DNA from 3 places in the Aminobacter sp. Y103A genome. Region 2 is predicted to be linked to each of the others. Evidence: predicted binding sites of a transcription regulator. Region 2 holds the regulator's gene; each other region holds the start of a gene.
What was found. The regulator PhoB, encoded in region 2, activates phosphate uptake and scavenging genes when phosphate is short. The targets are predictions, from matches to a motif close to TGTCATNNANCTGTCAT.
Positions count from the first base shown of each region.

Region 1 (4,670 bases), 2.4 Mb from region 2:
TGCGGACGGCTTCCTTCGAGGCATCGTCGGGCAGGCACAGGATGGCGACATCCGCCTCGTGCAGGCGCTCGGCCCTGAGGTCGACGTTGCGGCGTTCGGCTTCCGGGATCGACAGCACGGCGAGGTCGTCGCGGGCGGCGAGGCGCGTGCGTATCTGGAGGCCCGTGGTGCCGTGTTCGCCGTCGATGAAGATTTTCGGTTTCATTGTCTGCCGTCCGTCGAAAAATTCGTTATTTCAGGTGGTTATGGCCAAATTCGGACTCTCGTCCGCAAGCCGTTGATTCAATGCCTCAGGCCTTGTCGCGCGCCTTCTTCTCGGCCAACAGGCCGAGATAATGCATGGCGACCGTCGAGCCGGCGATAGCCGTAATATCGGCATGGTCATAGGCCGGTGCAACCTCGACGATGTCGGCGCCGACGATGTCGATCTGGGTCATCTGGCGCAGCACCGACAGGATCTTGGCCGACGACGGGCCGCCGGCCACCGGCGTGCCGGTTCCGGGCGCAAAGGCCGGGTCGAGGCAGTCGATGTCGAAGGTGACATAGGTCTTCTTGCCGCCGGTGCGTTCGGCGATCGCATAGGCGATGTCGGCAGCGCGCATCTCCTCGACCTCGTGGCCGTAGAGGATCTTGATGCCGCAATCGTCGGGCGCGTGCGTACGGATGCCGATCTGGATCGAGCGATCGGGGTCGATGATGCCGTCCTTGACGGCGCGCGCCACGAACGATCCGTGATCGATGCGCTTGCCGTCGTCAGGCCAGGTGTCCTGGTGGGCATCGAACTGCACCAGCGCCATCGGGCCGTGGATCGCCGCATGCGCCTTCAGCACCGGCCAGGTGACGAAATGGTCGCCGCCGAGCGTCAAAAGGAAGGCGCCCGATCTCAGGATCTTGGCTGCTTCGCGCTCGATTGCAACAGGGGTCTTCTGGTGGTTGCCGCTGTCGAGCAGGCAGTCGCCATAGTCGATGACGGCGAGGTCGTCGAACAGGTCGCGGTTGAACGGGTATTGCGGGTCGCAATCGAAGATCGCCGAGGCGCGACGGATGGCCTGCGGGCCGAAGCGTGCGCCCGGCCGATTTGTGACGGCGGCGTCGAAGGGGATGCCCCAGACCACCGCCTCGGCCCCAGTGACATTCTTCGAATACTTGCGGCGCATGAAGGACAATGCCCCTGCATAGGTCGGATCACCCGAGCGACCCTTGGGGCCGCGTGCGGTAAAGGCGTGATCGATCGACGAAGAGGGCATGGGCAGTTTCCTTATTCGGTCTTTCGGAATTCGGTCGTTCAGAATTGCGAGGCGCAAGAACTACAGAAGCCTGAACCAACATGCCAGCCCCATGGCGAATTGCGTGTGACAGCTGCATTCATCGCCCTGTCATCTGTCTTTCACGCCCATGTCATCGCCGCCTTTTAGGTCGCTCCAGGCATATCAAGCCATGGAGCGATTCCCATGCGGACAGTTCTGGCAGGCGCAGTCTCGGTCTTGCTGACCCTCGCTCTGGCGACGTCTGGCCATGCCGGTTCTCGTTCCGAAGAGATCCTCGCGCGCTTCGAAAATGCCAATCAGTGGCGTGACCATGTGATGGTCGTGGCGCACAGGGCAGGCGGCCTGCAGGACGGCAAGCGGCGCTTTGCCGAAAACTCCATCGCCGCCCTGCGCGATGCGATCTCTCTCGGCGCCGAAATGGTCGAGATCGACATCCGCCGCTCCGCCGACGGCGAACTGATCGTCATGCATGACAGCTGGCTCGACCGTACCACCGACTGCACGGGCGAGGTCGTAACCCGCGCCATGGACGAGCTCAGGACATGCCGGCTCGTCGTCGAGGGCACCGGCACTGTCACCGCCGAAACAGTGCCGACGCTGCGGGAATATCTGTCGGTCGCCAAGGGCAGGATCCTGGTCAATCTCGACAACAAGCTCGACACCGCCGACCTCATCGACATGGTTGCGCTGGCGCGCGCCATGGAGATGGAAGAGCAGGTGGTGGTCAAGGCGAACCTGTGGAATGCCGAGCGTGTCGCCGCCGTGAAGGCGGTGATGGCGCGGGTGGGGCAAGGCTTCCAGTTCATGCCGATCATGGCTGACGACGCCGTGCGCGACCCCGCTTTCGTCGAGGCATCGGGCAAGGCTTTCGCCGCAAATGCCGTGGAGATGATTGCCTGGCGCGGCGACACCGAAACCATGACCGTATCTGGCGGGCCGCTGTTTTCGGCCAGGGTCAAGGCAGCGGCCATTCGCGGCAACTGGCACATCTGGGTCGACACTCATGCCATCGTCAACAAGCCGGGTGGCTATCTCGCCGGCGGCCGCGGCGACGAACTGGCGGTGGCCGCCGGGTTTCCCAACGAAGTGTTCGGCTTCTGGGCCGAACGCGGCGCGACGATGATCCAGACCGACGAGCCGCGTGCAGCCATCAACTGGCTGGCCGCCAATGGCTATCGTGTGCCTTATGCCGAATTGGAAAAACCCGTGGCCTCTGTCGCAGGCCAGGCGGGCGCGTCCCAGCCGCCGACCAACTGATGCCGCGGGAAGGGGCTAATACGCACTCGAGCCCCGAAGCGCCTTGCGCCGGTCCTTGAGCGAATATTTCGAGCCGCCCTCCTTGAGAAGCCTCTTGCCCTTTTTCTTGCAGTGGCTGTCGGCCTTGCCGGCGGCCTTTCGCGCGTCGGCACCCTTTTCGATCGCCTTGTCATAGGCGCGCATCCAGCAACTGTCGAACGAGGTTGCCCGCTTGAGAAACTTGTTCGACGCGGCCTCTGCTGGGCCAGCGGCAAAGGCTATGGCGACTGCCAGTGCGAGCATGCGGACCATGGTGATTTCCACCGGCGGCTTGAAGTTGCGCTTCCAAGCATAAGCCAGGCCGGCCGGAACAGCATGCGGAAAAGAAAAAGGCCGCCCGAAGGCGGCCTTTCCGAAATCCGGACTGCGAAACGCTTAGCGCTTCGAGAACTGGAACGAACGGCGGGCCTTGGCCTTGCCGTACTTCTTACGCTCGACGACACGGCTGTCGCGGGTCAGGAAGCCGCCCTTCTTGAGCACGCCGCGCAGCGTCGGCTCGTAGTAGGTCAGCGCCTTGGAGACGCCGTGACGAACAGCACCGGCCTGGCCCGACAGACCGCCGCCGACGACGGTGGCGATGACGTCGTACTGGCCGACGCGAGCAGCCGCGACGATCGGCTGGTTCAGGATCATCTGCAGCACCGGACGGGCGAAATAGGTCGCGAATTCCTTGCCGTTGACGATGATCTTGCCGGTGCCCGGCTTGATCCAGACGCGAGCAATGGCGTTCTTGCGCTTGCCGGTGGCATAGGCGCGGCCGCTCTTGTCGAGCTTCTGGACGTGGACCGGAGCTGCCGGCTGTGCGGCTGCAGCGACGGTGCCGAGTTCTGCGAGCGAGCTGAGATCAGCCATGATTACGAGGCCTTCTTGTTCTTGGCGTTCAGCGCGCCGACGTCGAGCGTCACAGGCTGCTGGGCGACATGCGGATGGTCGGCGCCTGCATAGACGCGGAGATTCTTCATCTGGCGACGACCGAGCGGGCCACGCGGGATCATGCGCTCAACGGCCTTCTCGAGCACGCGCTCAGGGAAACGGCCTTCGAGCAGCTGGCGCGCGGTGCGCTCCTTGATGCCGCCGGGGTGGCCGGTGTGCCAGTAGTACACCTTGTCGGTGAACTTCTTGCCGGTGAACGCGACCTTGTCGGCGTTGATGATGATGACATTGTCACCGTCGTCGACGTGCGGGGTGAAGGTCGGCTTGTTCTTGCCGCGGAGGATGTTGGCGACGATGGTGGCGAGACGGCCGACGACGAGACCTTCGGCGTCGATCAGCACCCACTTCTTCACCACGTCCGCAGGCTTCTGCGAAAAGGTTGTCATGGTCTTATGCTTTCGGTTCGGACCTTCAAGAGAAGGCGTTTCTTGTTGCTTTCATTGGCGTTCGGCCAGGGCCTGCCGCCAATAACAAAACGGCGGCCTTTGCGGACCGCTGCTTTGGATGGGCTTATAGGCGAGGGCTGATGGCCCGTCAAGCGAGCCAAAAAAGGCAGTCGTCTTGTAATATGAAGCAAAAACAATATGTTATGAGTGTGGTAATATTTTACCGCGTCGTTTGGCGCTTCGGCGGGATCGAATAGGTGCCGGTTGCGTGCGCCACCGTCTGCCGGTCCGGGCCGGCGACGATGTCGATGTCGAACACCATCAGGCTCTTGCCGAGCTTCAGAATTCGGCAGTGGCCGTCGATCGGGCCGGCTTCGGCCTTGCGCATGAAGCTGATGTTGAGATTCGTCGTCACCGACAAGGCGTCTGGTCCGGCGTGGCTCAGCACGCAGACATAGCCGCCGATGTCGGCAAGCGTGAACAGCGACGGGCCCGAGACGGTGCCGCCGGGCCGGAGATGGCGTTCGTCGGCGTTGAGGCGCACGGTGCATCCACCCGGGAAAACCTCCGTCACCCGGTAAAAGTCGTACTGTTCGTTGAGCTGAGGGTAGACCTGCTTGAGGAGATCGTTGACCTCGTTCGCCGTCATCGTCGGCGTCAGTCCGTGCTGCTCGGGCATATAGCTCTTTCCATCGACTTTCCCACCATGCGCCCCGGCCCCATTTCTAGGCTTGCCGGATGAACCGTCGAGTTCGCCACGTTCACATGGTTGGGAACCAAGTTTGTG
Region 1 is NZ_AP017986.1:2,546,778-2,551,447, forward strand. Features, by position in the region: gene argC (N-acetyl-gamma-glutamyl-phosphate reductase) at 1-205, opposite strand, end outside; gene speB (agmatinase) at 291-1,247, opposite strand; gene Amn_RS12415 (glycerophosphodiester phosphodiesterase family protein) at 1,452-2,525, shown strand; gene Amn_RS12420 (hypothetical protein) at 2,541-2,816, opposite strand; gene rpsI (30S ribosomal protein S9) at 2,940-3,416, opposite strand; gene rplM (50S ribosomal protein L13) at 3,419-3,883, opposite strand; gene Amn_RS12435 (PaaI family thioesterase) at 4,104-4,562, opposite strand.
Region 1: a site for PhoB is predicted at 1,375-1,391, ahead of Amn_RS12415 (glycerophosphodiester phosphodiesterase family protein). Genes of this name have one in related genera too.

Region 2 (4,670 bases):
AAATGCACCTGGGCAAAGCCCATCACCATGCCGATCAGGCCTTCGGCCGACCCGACCGACAGGTCGATATTGCGCATGACGATAACCAGCACCATGCCGGTCGCCATAATCGCCACGGCAGACGCTTGCACCGACAGGTTCCACAGATTGCGGGCGGTCAGGAAGGTGCGGCTGTCGAATTCGAACGGGTTGACGCCAAGGCGCAAGCTCGAAATCACCTGCAGCCCGACCCAGATCAGAAGCAGCGCACCGACCATGCCGAGCATGCGCGTATCGATCTCGGTTGCCTTGAGAAAGCGTCCGACCGGGCCGAGTTCGGTCGTTCGCGCTCGGTCTGCCGGCGCGTTGGTTGTCGTGTCTGTCATTGATACCTCCCGACCGGATAGCCGTCTAAGCGGCAGCCGGTGTGCGCATGATAGGGTCAATCCGCCATGTCATGAAGCGGGCGCTTTTGAAAAACGCCGCGGGCAAGCCGCGGCGTTTGACCGACCGGATCGAACCGATCTCAGTTGCAGGCTGCGACCGAACCGGCCGCCACGCCCTGGCAGACCACGTCCTTGCCAACCCAGCCGGCGTCGATGACGACGTCGAGGTTGTCCTTGGTGATCGGAACAGGCGTCAGGAAGACCGAGTTCAGCTCGAGGCCGCCAGGCGTCTTGAACTTGGTGACGTTGGCGATCTCTTCCATCTTCTTGCCATCGGCGAGCTGCGAGGCGATTTCGGCGGCGTTCTTGCCGAGCTCGCGCGCGTCCTTCCACACCGAGACGGTCTGAGTGCCGAGCGCGATGCGGTTCAGCGCGGCATGGTCGCCGTCCTGGCCCGACACCGGCACCGAGCCGGCAAGGCCCTGTGCCTGAAGCGCTGCGATCGCGCCACCGGCGGTGCCGTCGTTCGAAGCCACGACCGCGTCGATCTTGTTGTCGTTGGCGGTCAGGAACTGTTCCATGTTCTTCTGGGCATTGGCCGGCAGCCAGCCATCGGTATAGGCCTCGCCGACATTCTTGATCTTGCCGGCGTCGACGGCTTCCTTGAGCACTTCCATCTGCCCGGCGAACAGGAAGTCGGCGTTCGGATCTGCACCGCTGCCCTTGATGAAGACGTAGTTGCCTTCAGGCTTGGCGGCGAACACGCCCTTGGCCTGCATGCGGCCGACTTCCTTGTTGTCGAAGGTCAGGTAGAAGGCGTCCTTGTTCTCGATCAGGCGGTCGTAGCCGACAACAGGAATGCCTTCGGCGACGGCCTTGTCGACAGCCGGTCCGATGGCCGAGGCGTCCTGAGCCAGGATGATCAGGGCGTTGGCGCCCTGGGAGATCAGGCTTTCGACGTCGGTCAGCTGCTTGGCCGGCGACGACTGCGCGTCAGCCGAGATGTACTTGTCGCCGGCGGCCTCGATGGCGGCCTTCATGGCGGCTTCGTCGGTCTTCCAGCGCTCTTCCTGGAAGTTCGACCAGGAGACGCCGATGACCTTGTCCTTTGCCGAAGCCACTGCCGTAAGCGACAGAGTCATGGCAACGCCCGCCAGGATGGCGGTGGTAAACTTTTTCATTATTTCCTCCCTGCGCCCAATGGGCGCGCCTACTTCGCGATAGCCCTTGGAGAAGCTCTTTTTTTCGAGCCTCGAAAAAATACTGACTCAATGCCCGGCCACTGTCAACATGGTTTCGCGAGCGCTCCTTATTTTTTTCGGAGCCCGAAATAAATAGAGACATTTGGCGCTGGCTCTGTCACAATCACTTGGCGCGTAAGGGACTGCCGCTTAAGAAGGGCAGCGCTTCGCCGGGAGGAAGACGAGCACATGTCGGTCGGCATACGTCACGACGATCTGAGACGGCGCAACCGCGCCATGGTTATATCCGCGGTTCGCCGAGCCAGCCAGCCATCGCGCACCGAAATCGCTGCCACCACCGGCCTCAGCCATTCGACGATCTCGACGATTTCCTCCGATCTCATATCAGAAGGCATCCTTGCCGAGGCCAAGTTCAGCGAACCCGTCTCCATGAAACGGGGGCGGCCGCAGGTCGGGTTGATGCTCGATGCCGACGCTGCGTCTGTCGTTGCGGTCGTGCTCTCGCTCAACAGCCTGTCCGCCGCCATCATCGACTATGCCGGCAACACCGTGACCGAAGAGACCCGGCGGCTTGTCACGCAGCAGATGCCTGCCGAGGCGCTGGTCGACGAATGCGTCGGAATGGTCCGGCGCCTGATCGACAGCGCCGGCGCTTCGGGCGGCGCCGTCCTACGCATCGCCATCGCCGTCCAGGGCATCACCGACGCCGCCTCGCGCAAGCTGTTGTGGTCTCCCATCACCCGCTACGACGACATCCCCTTCGCCGACCGGCTGGAGCAGGAGTTCGGCGTACCTGTTTCGGTTGAGAACGACTGCAACATGATCGCCGAGGCCCTGCGCTGGCGAGATCCGGTGCGTTATCGCGACGACTTCATCGCCATCCTGCTCTCGCACGGCATCGGCATGGGCCTAGTCATCAAGGGCGAGCTGTTCACCGGCACGCAGTCGTCGGGTGCCGAGTTCGGCCACATGATCCACCGCCCGGACGGCGCGCTTTGCCGCTGCGGCCGCCGCGGCTGCATCGAGGCCTATGCCGGCAACTACGCCATCTGGCGCAACGCAAGGGTTGGCGACGAGAATGCCGAGCCGCTGGCCGACCTGTCCGACGACGACATCAGGGCCGTGGCAGATGCGGCACGTGACCATGATGGCCCCGAACGCGAGGCCTTTCGCAAGGCCGGCGAAGCCATCGGCTTTGGACTCGGCTCGATGTTTGCGCTGTTCGACCCGGCCCCCCTCGCCTTCGTCGGCGTCGGCGCAACCGCCTTCGACATCATGGAGCCACATGTGCGCGCGGCCATCGCCAAGACGGCGGGCGGGCTGCACTCGAAGGCGATCTCCTTCGACACCGAACCCAACGAGGTTCCGCTCAAACGCGAGGGCGCGATGATGCGCGCGCTGCTTGCCGTTGATCAGGAGATTTTTGCCGCAGGCACGGCTCCACGCCGTGCCGGTGCCGACGTCGCCTAGCTGAGCGGAAAAGAGCCCGAAGCGGCTCAGTCCTCGCGGATGGCGTAGCCGGCACCGCGAATGGTCCGGATCACGTCAGGCATGCGGCCGTTGTTGACCGCCTTGCGCAGGCGCCCGACATGCACGTCAACGGTGCGCTCGTCGATATAGATCGTCTCGCCCCAGACATTGTCGAGCAACTGGCTGCGCGAGAACACGCGGCCCGGGTGCCGCATCATGAATTCGAGCAAGCGGAATTCGGTCGGCCCGAGCTTGATCTCGCTCTTCTTGCGGTAGACGCGGTGCGACTCGCGGTCGAGCATGATGTCGCCGACCTTGAGCACCGAGGACAGCACCTCGGGTTTGGCCCGGCGCAGCAGCGCCTTGACGCGCGCCATGAATTCCGGCGTCGAGAACGGCTTGACCAGGTAGTCGTCGGCCCCGGTCGAAAGCCCGCGCACCCTGTCGCTTTCCTCGCCCCGCGCCGTCAGCATGATGATCGGCAGGCGTTCGGTGTCGGGACGCATCCTGAGCCGGCGGCACAGTTCGATACCCGACAGCGCCGGCACCATCCAGTCGAGCACCAGCAGGTCGGGCACGTTTTCCTGGAGCCGGATCTCGGCCTCGTCGCCACGCGTGACGACCTCGACCTGATAGCCTTCGGATTCGAGATTGTAGCGAAGCAGCACGCCCAGCGGCTCTTCGTCTTCGACGACCATGACCTTGGGAGCGATCATTGGCTATACCTTGTCCTTGCGCATGGCCGCTTCTGGACCATGCGCTGATTTAACCTATGCAGCGCCCCCGCGCCAAACGCATGCGGTTGCGGAAATGCTCAGGCCGGAACCGTCGTCGTGGTCTCGTCGACCTTGGGCCGGTTCAGCGGCAGCTGCGTACCCGTCACGACGAAATAGGCGTTCTCGGCGATGTTGGTGACATGGTCGCCGATGCGCTCGAGGTTCTTGGCGCAGAACAGCAGATGCGTGCAGGCCGTGATGTTGCGCGGATCTTCCATCATGTAGGTCAGGAGTTCGCGGAACACGGCGGTGTACTGGATGTCGATCTTCTGGTCGTCGGCGCGCAGATCCTTCAGGCCCTCGGCCTGACGCGCGACATAGAGATCGACGACGCCGCGAACCTGGCCGAGCACCAGCTGCGCCATCGCATCGATCGAATGCGAGAGATTGCGCGGGGTCGGCGACTGGCCGACAGCGCCGACCCGCTTGGCAATGTTCTTGGCGAGGTCGCCGATGCGCTCGAGGTCACCCGCCATGCGGATGGCACCGACCACGGCGCGCAAATCCTGCGCCATCGGCTGGCGCTTGGCGATCAGCGTGATCGCCGAATTGTCGAGATCGCGCTGCTTGGCGTCCATGATCGTATCGTCGGCAACGACGTTTTGCGCCAGTGCCTGGTCGGACGTGAGAAGCGCGCGGATGGCGCCGGCCACCATTGCGCTGGAAAGATCGCCCATGTCGCGGATGAGCTGGTCGACGTGCTGAAGTTCTTCGTCGAAGGACCGGACTGTATGTTCGCCCATGATTTCTTCCTCGTATCGTGTGCCGCGACGAAACCCACTCAGCCGAAGCGGCCGGTGATGTAGTCCTGCGTCCGCTTGTCGTCGGGGTTGGTGAACATCTTGTCGGTCGGGCCT
Region 2 is NZ_AP017986.1:4,941,986-4,946,655, forward strand. Features, by position in the region: gene Amn_RS24205 (sugar ABC transporter permease) at 1-365, opposite strand, end outside; gene xylF (D-xylose ABC transporter substrate-binding protein) at 506-1,546, opposite strand; gene Amn_RS24215 (ROK family protein) at 1,796-3,037, shown strand; gene phoB (phosphate regulon transcriptional regulator PhoB) at 3,064-3,753, opposite strand; gene phoU (phosphate signaling complex protein PhoU) at 3,852-4,556, opposite strand; gene pstB (phosphate ABC transporter ATP-binding protein PstB) at 4,595-4,670, opposite strand, start outside.

Region 3 (4,670 bases), 160 kb from region 2:
ATTTCTCGCAGGATCGTGTTCAGGCCGTGAGCGATTTTCTGTTGATCGCCAGCCGAAATAATGCCCGTTTCCGCCAGCATCTCGGAGTGGGCGACGGACCCTCGGATGTCCTGGGCATACAGCTTCTTGTCGAAGCCGATCGAGGCGTTGATCGCTTCCATGATCGCAGCCGGGCCCGAGGCAAAACGTCCGCCCCACATCTGGTTGCTGGCCTTCTTGTCGCTCATCGTGATACCCGGGCTCCGGAGAAAATTGATTAGATGTCGGACCGCAGAAAAATGTTTCCAGCCCCACGCCATATACTGATTGCCGCCGTTGCGGGCGTGATCGCCGGCGCGGTCGCGGTATATGTCAGCACGACCCTTCCTGGCAACAAGACGCCGCAGCCGACGGTCGCCGCCGACACCAGTTCTGCAAGCCCCGACGACAAGCTGTGCGCGGCGAAGGCAGAAAAGGCCAAAGCCGTGGGTGCCGTCGCCGTCGGCCATGTCGCCGCGATGATGCCGGCCGACCCGCCGCAGTCGCTGAAGACGCTTGCCTTCAACGATCCCGAGGGCAAGCCGATGACCATCGCCGACCATGCCGGTCGCACGTTGCTGGTCAATCTCTGGGCCACCTGGTGCGCGCCGTGCCGCGCCGAGATGCCGGCGCTCGATGCTCTGGAGCGCGAGATGGGCGGCGAGGAGTTCGAGGTCGTGGCGATCAATGTCGACACCGGCGACGACACCAAGCCGCAGAAGTTCCTCGAAGAGATCGGCATCTCCTCGCTTGGCCATTACCGCGACAACACGCTCGCCGTGTTCAACGATCTGAAGAAGCGAGGGCTGGCGCTCGGCCTGCCGGTCACGCTTTTGATCGACGGCGAAGGCTGCCTGCTTGCCAACATGAACGGCCCCGCCGAATGGGCCAGCCCCGACGCCAAAAAGCTGGTCGAGGCGGCGCTCGCCAATTAGGGCCTTGCGTGTCCACACACGTTTGCTTTTGCGCCGCTGCAATTTGAGATTGCACTGTCGAGGCCGTCATCTTCGCGGTTTTCATCCGCGAAGGAAGCCGCGCGGCATGTCCATTCCATTTCCAGCCGTTCATTAGCCGGCGTTGTCGGCAGGTGGGGTGAGTCCAATTCTCGGCAATTTGTTTTCGTTTTCTAGAAAAACGAAAGCATGTCATGTGGTTGTGGAAAAAGCGAAATCGAAGCGCGCCAAATGCGACCTTCATACGATCGCTACAAAACTGTTGTGGCGCTGTCATAATCCGACAATACTGGTCCTAGCGGAACTAAACATTTCGCCAACCAGAACGGGAGCGAGACAATGAAGACCCTAGGCTTCGCGGCCGGAGTTGCCGCCACCATGACGCTGTTGTCCAGCACCTCCGCCTTCGCCGTCACCGAGATCTCATGGTGGCATGCCATGACCGGCGCGAACAACGAGGTCGTCGAGCAGCTTTCCAAGGAATTCAACGAGAGCCAGAGCGACTACAAGATCGTTCCGGTTTTCAAAGGCACCTATCCCGAAACGTTGAATGCCGGCATCGCCGCCTTCCGCGCCAAGCAGTCGCCGCACATCATCCAGGTTTTCGACGTCGGCACCGGCGTCATGATGGGAGCCGAAGGCGCGGTCAAGCCGGTCGCCGATATCCTTTCCATGGGTGGCGCGGCCTTCGACAAGAGCCAGTACCTGCCCGGTATTGTCGCCTATTATTCGAAGCCGGATGGCACGATGCTGTCGTTCCCCTACAATTCGTCCTCGCCGATCCTCTACTACAACAAGGACATCTTCCAGAAGGCCGGTCTCGATGCCGACAATCCGCCCAAGACTTGGCCGGAAGTCTTCGAAGCCGCCAAGAAGATCAAGACCAGCGGCGCTGCGAATTGCGGCTACACCTCGACCTGGCTGACCTGGATCGGCCTGGAGAATTTCGCCGCCTGGAACAACCTCCAGTACGGCACCAACGAAAACGGCCTTGCCGGGACAGACGTCGAGCTGAAGTTCAATTCGGAGCCCTTCGTCAAGCACTTCCAGGCAATCGCCGACCTCGCCAAGGACGGCACCTTCAAGTATGGCGGTCGCACTTCCGAGGCCAAACAGCTTTTCCTCGCCGGCGAATGCGGCCTTTTCACCGAGTCCTCGGGCGGCTTGGGCGACGTCATCAAGTCGGGCATGAACTATGGCCTCGGCCAGTTGCCCTACTATCCTGATCTCGAAGGCACACCGCAGAACACCATCCCGGGAGGCGCCAGCCTCTGGGTCTTTGGCGACAAATCGGACGAAGAGTACAAGGGCGTCGCAGCCTTCTTCACCTTCCTGTCGCAGACGCCGATTCAGGCCCGCCTGCACCAGGTGTCCGGCTACCTGCCGGTCACCATTGCTGCCTATGAAGAAACCAAGAAGTCCGGCTTCTATGACAAGAACCCGGGCCGAGAGATTCCGATCACCCAGATGATGGGCAAGGCCCCGACCGAAAACTCGAAGGGCGTGCGCCTCATCAACTTGCCGCAGGTCCGCGACATCGAGAACGAAGAGTTCGAAAAGATGCTCGCCGGCCAGCAGACCGCCCAGCAGGCGCTCGACAACGCTGTCACGCGCGGCAACAAGGCGATCCAGGAAGCGATCGGCAACTGACGCCCGCTTGATGCCATCGTAGCGCTGCCGCTCATCCGCCCGCCGGCACCTTCTCCCCTTATGACGGGGAGAAGGGACAAGCGGCAAGGTGGCCCGCTCCCTCTTTCCGTTCTTCACGGGGAGAGAGGGTAAGGGTGAGGGGCAGCGCAAACGCTGGGCCGAAGAATGCGGCGCCAGGCCATTTCTGACAAACGCGTAACCAGAGGCCCTCATTGTCCCCACGCGTCGTCTTTCCCAACAAGATCCTGCCTTACCTGCTGGTGGCGCCGCAGCTGGCGATCACCTTGATCTTCTTCTATTGGCCGGCCAGCCAGGCGTTGCGCCAGTCGATGCTGCGCGAGGACCCGTTCGGGCTGTCGTCGAAATTCGTCTGGTTCGACAATTTCAAGAAGGTCCTGTCGGACCCCAACTACCTCAACTCGATCCAGGTGACTGCGATCTTCTCGATCTCGGTCGCGGCGGTGGCGATGGCGACGGCATTGCTGCTCGCCGTCATGGCCGAGAAGGTGGTGCGCAGCCGCGGGCTCTACCGCACGCTGATGATCTGGCCATATGCGGTCGCACCCGCCATTGCCGGCATGCTGTGGCTGTTCCTGTTCAACCCCTCGATCGGCTCGCTTGCCTATGGCCTGCGCTGGCTCGGCATCAACTGGGACCCGCTGCTCGATGGCGAGCAGGCGATGGTGCTCGTGGTGGCTGCCGCGTCGTGGAAGCAGATCAGCTATAATTTCCTGTTTTTCGTCGCCGGCCTACAGGCGATCCCCAAGACTTTGATCGAGGCGGCGGCCATCGACGGCGCCGGCGAAAACAAGCGCTTCTGGACCATCGTCTTTCCGCTGCTGGCGCCGACGACCTTCTTCCTGCTGGTGGTGAACACCGTCTACGCCTTCTTCGACACTTTCGGCATCATCCATGCCGTGACGGGCGGCGGGCCGGGCAAGGCGACCGAGACGATGGTCTACAAGGTCTACAATGACGGCTTCGTCAATCTGATCCTCGGCGATTCGGCGGCACAGTCGGTGATCCTGATGGTCATCGTGATCGCGCTCACCGCCATCCAGTTCCGCTATGTCGAGAGGAAGGTGCATTATGGCTGAGCCGAAAGCCCTTGTGCCTGCGAGCGGTCACGACAAGCTGATGATCGGCCAGTCGATCGCCGGCATTTACGTCGCGCATGCCATCCTGATCCTCGGCATCGTCATCGTCGCGTTCCCGATCTACTACACCTTCGTTGCCTCGACCCATTCGCTGCAGACGATCCTGCGTCCGCCGCTACCGCTTTTGCCCGGCGACCGTTTTGTCGAGAATTATTACGAGGCGCTGTTCGGCGGCGTCGGGCGCATCGGCGGGGTCAGCGTCGCAACCCTTTTGGTCAACACCACCATCGTTGCGCTCGGCATCGCCATCGGCAAGATCGTCATCTCGATCCTGTCGGCCTATGCCATCGTCTTCTTCCGCTTTCCGTTCCGCATGGTGTTTTTCTGGCTGATCTTCATCACGCTTATGCTGCCGGTCGAGGTGCGGATCCTGCCGACCTACAAGGTGATGGTCGATCTCGGCCTGATCGACACCTACACTGGGCTGATTTTGCCACTGATCGCGTCCGCCACCGCGACGCTTCTGTTCCGCCAGTTCTTCCTCACCATCCCGGGTGAGCTGGTCGAGGCCGCGCGCGTCGACGGCGCCGGCCCCTGGCGCTTCTTCAAGGATATCTTGCTGCCCCTGTCGCGCACCAATATCGCGGCGTTGTTCGTCATCCTGTTCATCTATGGCTGGACGCAATATCTCTGGCCGCTGCTCGTCACCAACCGTAACGACATGAACACCATCGTCATTGCACTGAAAAAGATGATCTCCTTTGCCGATGCCGATACCGAATGGCATCTGGTGATGGTCACATCCATGCTGGCCATCGTGCCGCCCATCCTGGTCGTTGTGCTGATGCAGCGCTGGTTCGTCCGCGGCCTCGTCGATACGGAGAAATAATGGCAACCGTCGATCTCAAGGACGTACGCAAGGTCTATGCCGGCGGGGTCGAAGCGGTGAAGG
Region 3 is NZ_AP017986.1:4,784,445-4,789,114, reverse strand. Features, by position in the region: gene argH (argininosuccinate lyase) at 1-227, opposite strand, end outside; gene tlpA (thiol:disulfide interchange protein TlpA) at 261-953, shown strand; gene ugpB (sn-glycerol-3-phosphate ABC transporter substrate-binding protein UgpB) at 1,311-2,621, shown strand; gene ugpA (sn-glycerol-3-phosphate ABC transporter permease UgpA) at 2,834-3,718, shown strand; gene ugpE (sn-glycerol-3-phosphate ABC transporter permease UgpE) at 3,759-4,607, shown strand; gene ugpC (sn-glycerol-3-phosphate ABC transporter ATP-binding protein UgpC) at 4,607-4,670, shown strand, end outside.
Region 3: a site for PhoB is predicted at 1,232-1,248, ahead of ugpB (sn-glycerol-3-phosphate ABC transporter substrate-binding protein UgpB). Genes of this name have one in related genera too.